Regions from separate parts of the Candidatus Accumulibacter necessarius genome, predicted to be linked through region 1. Evidence: riboswitches for the same ligand, from Rfam matches in the RefSeq annotation. Region 1 holds a riboswitch; the other holds the start of a gene.
The links. A riboswitch is a leader RNA that binds a small molecule or an ion and turns the genes downstream of it on or off. The one in region 1 is predicted to bind glycine.
Positions count from the first base shown of each region.

Region 2: another riboswitch for glycine. It lies ahead of gcvT (glycine cleavage system aminomethyltransferase GcvT); the one in region 1 lies ahead of gcvT (glycine cleavage system aminomethyltransferase GcvT).

Region 1 covers NZ_JAZKUM010000005.1:62,159-64,356, reverse strand. The annotation lists gene V5B44_RS14160 (NF038130 family PEP-CTERM protein) at 1-619, opposite strand, end outside; glycine riboswitch at 1,163-1,249, shown strand; glycine riboswitch at 1,253-1,356, shown strand; gene gcvT (glycine cleavage system aminomethyltransferase GcvT) at 1,434-2,198, shown strand, end outside.
Region 2 covers NZ_JAZKUM010000007.1:294,916-297,113, reverse strand. The annotation lists gene V5B44_RS19665 (NF038130 family PEP-CTERM protein) at 1-550, opposite strand, end outside; glycine riboswitch at 1,090-1,176, shown strand; glycine riboswitch at 1,180-1,283, shown strand; gene gcvT (glycine cleavage system aminomethyltransferase GcvT) at 1,361-2,198, shown strand, end outside.

The DNA.
Region 1 (2,198 bases):
GAAACACCAAGCCGGGAAACAATTGCCCCAGGGCCTGCGACGCGTCGAAGAAACCTGCCAGGCCGATATTGACCGTGTGACCGTCAATGTAGACATACGAAATATTGGGGTCACTGACGAAGTTCCAGGGCTTGAGGCCGAGCGGATTGGTGACAGGCGTACCCACAGGAACAGTCAGGAAGCTGTTTACTGCAAAATCCAACTGCTGTTGAGTCAAGGGCTGGTTAATCGAAGCCGCCGCACCGCCGACGTAGCGATAAGCCAGAGCATTGTTGTTACCGGTCCAGTCATCGCTGTCCAGGCCGCTCAGTGTGATGTTCTTGCCACCGACCGTACCGGTCATCACCGCGACTGGCTTCGCGCCGTACTTCCCGAGTTCCACGTTGCCGCCGGGCTTCGTGGCGTCACCGTTACCATCGTTGAGGGCCGCTTGGGCATTCGCGAGGTCAGATACCCCGAGGCTGAGTAGCCCCACGCCTGTAGCGTCAGCGTTATAAACGGCAAACGTATTGCTGATTCCGGTGACCTGCATACCAATCGGCGCGGCCGACGCGCCGGCCGAAGCAGCCATTGCCAACACCGCCAAAGCGATTCTTGTCTTGCTAGATAGTAGATTCATTGAGAACTCCTTCACGTCAATCACCAGTCCGTTTCGCAGACCGGTTGATGAGGGTTTTAATGGGCTTCACAAGTCTTGGCTTTCGGAAACCCGGAAAGCAACATCCGTGCGTCCTCAACAAAACCTGACTCAGTGAAAAAGTAGCAATATTCGTGCCCAAAAAGGAATGTTCCATGAAACCAAGTGTTTAATAATTCACGAATCGTTCAAGATAACTCAAGTGTAAAAAAAACCGACACCGCACCCCTGGCCCACGCGATCGAGGGCGACCGCCTCGCACTCGCAAGACGAGGCTCTGATGCCTCCCTGCGGCAGGTGGACCCCTCAAGCCCCTGAGGGTTGCAGCACCCGCGGCAGGAACCTCGCCGCTGAGGCAGCGCCCCGGCCCGGCAGCCACGCGTATCCCTTGAAGCACCCGAGCCCGGCTCCCCGGGGCAACAATTGAACCTTCAGACACCGCCCGGCGACCGCCCCTCGCTGCGCTGTAGCGACGCACCCCAGCGACGATTGCCTTGCGAGCCGGGCTCGCGTCGCGTTATAGTCGCACCGCGAATGGGAGAGGGCGACAGTGTCGCCGCCGACGGCGCAATCCACCCGGAAACGCTCAGGCAAAAGGACCGTTCGTGCAATGAACTCTGGAGAGCGGCGCACGCTATTGGCGAAGCGCCCACCGATGGGGCAAGAGCGGCTGCGAATGAGGGTAGCCGCCCGACAATCTCTCAGGTACATGGACAGGGGGGTGAACTCGTTTCGGGTTCGCCCCTTTTCTGTTTCTTGAATCCACTCGAACAAGTGCTCCTTATGGATTGATACGATGAAGAAAACTGTCCTCAATGCCTGCCACCGCCGAAGCGGCGCCCGAATGGTCGATTTCGGCGGCTGGGAGATGCCGCTGCACTATGGTTCACAGATCGAGGAACATCACGCCGTGCGCCGCGACGCCGGCATGTTCGACGTCTCGCACATGTGCGCCGTTGATGTGGCGGGTCGCGACGCCGGTGTTTTTCTCCGTCGCCTGCTGGCCAACAATGTCGAGCGGCTGAAGGTCCCCGGCAAGGCACTGTACAGCGCCATGCTCAACCAAGCCGGCGGGGTGATCGATGACCTGATCGTGTATTACCTCGACGACCGTAGCTACCGGGTGGTGGTCAACGCCGGCACCGCCGAGAAGGATCTGGACTGGATGGCCGCCCGCCGCGACGAGTGGCAGCTTGCGGTAGACATCACGCCCCGCCGCGAGGGCGCCGGGGCGCTGGCGATGATCGCTGTCCAGGGACCGCATGCTCGCCAGAAGGTGTGGCAGGTGCTGCCCGAATGCCGGGCAGCCAGTGAAGCGCTGAAGCCCTTCTTTGCCGCCGTCGTCGGCGACCACTTCATCGCCAGTACCGGCTATACGGGTGAAGATGGCTACGAGATCACCCTGCCCGCCGCCCGGGCCGACGGCCTCTGGCAGGCACTCGCTGCAGCGGGTGTGCGGCCTTGTGGGCTGGGCGCCCGCGACACGCTGCGCCTTGAGGCCGGCATGAATCTCTACGGCCAGGATATGGACGAAACAGTTTCGCCGCTCGACGCCGGCCTG
Region 2 (2,198 bases), on a different contig from region 1:
TGGGCCCCGCGTCAAGGAATCCGGCCAGGCCGATATTGACCGTGTGCCCGTCGATGTAAACGTAAGAAATGTTGGGATCACTTACCAATTGCCAAGGTGCGAAGCCACCGGGAAGTGACGGCAGGTAGAAAGCCTTGAGTGCATCTGCCAATTCGCCAGCGGTCAACGATCGGCCAAGATTCGCCACTGCCGCAGCCTGAATATACCGTCGATCAAGTCCGGTGGTATTCCAGTCACCAATTTCAAGCCCACTCAGCTCGATAGGCTTGCCGTTGACCGTGCCCGCCATCGCGCCACCCGAGCCGAACTTTCCGAGCTCGACGTTACTGCCGGGCGCTGGATCATCAAGTGCGCCCTGCGCCTGTGCCTTATTCGGGTTTTGCGAGGGGTAAAGCACACCCCCGACGTTGCTCCAGAGAATGTTGTTGTTACCACCGGCAATGCCGGTCACCACCATATTCACACCCACGAAATTAGCCGACGCGCCGGCCGAAGCGGTCATCGCCAGCACCGCCAAAGCGATTCTTGTCTTGCTAGATAGTAGATTCATTGAGAACTCCTTCACGTCAATCACCAGTCCGTTTCGCAGACCGGTTGATGAGGGTTTTAATGGGCTTCACAAGTCTTGGCTTTCGGAAACCCGGAAAGCAACATCCGTGCGTCCTCAACAAAACCTGACTCAGCGAAAAAGTAGCAATATTCGTGCCCAAAAAGGAATGTTCCATGAAACCAAGTGTTTAATAATTCACGAATCGTTCAAGATAACTCAAGTGTAAAAAAAACCGACACCCCACACATGGCCCACCCGCTCCCGGTCGACCACCTCGCTCTCGCGAAGCGAGGCTCTGTTGCCCCCTGGAGCACCTAGCCCCCTGTAGTCCCTGCGAAGTGCAGCCCCGCGGCAGGGGCCGCGCCGCGGAGGGGGACCCCGCCGCCGCGGCCAGGCATGTCTCTTGAAGACCCCGAATCCCGCCTCCCGAGGCACAGTTGAAGGGCTGCGCACCGCCCGGCGATGCCCTTTCGCTGCACCGCGACGACCGACGCCAGCGACGATTGCCTTGCGAGCCGAGCCCCCGGCGCGTTATAGTCGCGTCGCGAATGGGAGAGGGCGACAGTGTCGCCGCCGACGGCGCAATCCACCCGGAAACGCTCAGGCAAAAGGACCGTTCGTGCAATGAACTCTGGAGAGCGGCGCACGCTGTTGGCGGAGCGCCCACCGATGGGGCAAGAGCGGCTGCGAATGAGGGTAGCCGCCCGACAATCTCTCAGGTACATGGACAGGGGGGTGAACTCTAATCGGGTTCGCCCCTTTTCCGTTTCTGGAATCCACTCCAACAAGTGCTCCCTATGGATTGATACGATGAAGAAAACTGTCCTCAATGCCTGCCACCGCCGAAGCGGCGCCCGAATGGTCGATTTCGGCGGCTGGGAGATGCCGCTGCACTATGGTTCACAGATCGAGGAACATCACGCCGTGCGCCGCGACGCCGGCATGTTCGACGTCTCGCACATGTGCGCCGTTGATGTGGCGGGTCGCGACGCCGGTGTTTTTCTCCGTCGCCTGCTGGCCAACAATGTCGAGCGGCTGAAGGTCCCCGGCAAGGCACTGTACAGCGCCATGCTCAACCAAGCCGGCGGGGTGATCGATGACCTGATCGTGTATTACCTCGACGACCGTAGCTACCGGGTGGTGGTCAACGCCGGCACCGCCGAGAAGGATCTGGACTGGATGGCCGCCCGCCGCGACGAGTGGCAGCTTGCGGTAGACATCACGCCCCGCCGCGAGGGCGCCGGGGCGCTGGCGATGATCGCTGTCCAGGGACCGCATGCTCGCCAGAAGGTGTGGCAGGTGCTGCCCGAATGCCGGGCAGCCAGTGAAGCGCTGAAGCCCTTCTTTGCCGCCGTCGTCGGCGACCACTTCATCGCCAGTACCGGCTATACGGGTGAAGATGGCTACGAGATCACCCTGCCCGCCGCCCGGGCCGACGGCCTCTGGCAGGCACTCGCTGCAGCGGGTGTGCGGCCTTGTGGGCTGGGCGCCCGCGACACGCTGCGCCTTGAGGCCGGCATGAATCTCTACGGCCAGGATATGGACGAAACAGTTTCGCCGCTCGACGCCGGCCTGGCCTGGACGGTCGATCTCGTATCACCGCGCGACTTCGTCGGCAAGGCCGCCCTCCTCGCCCGGCCGCAGCAAG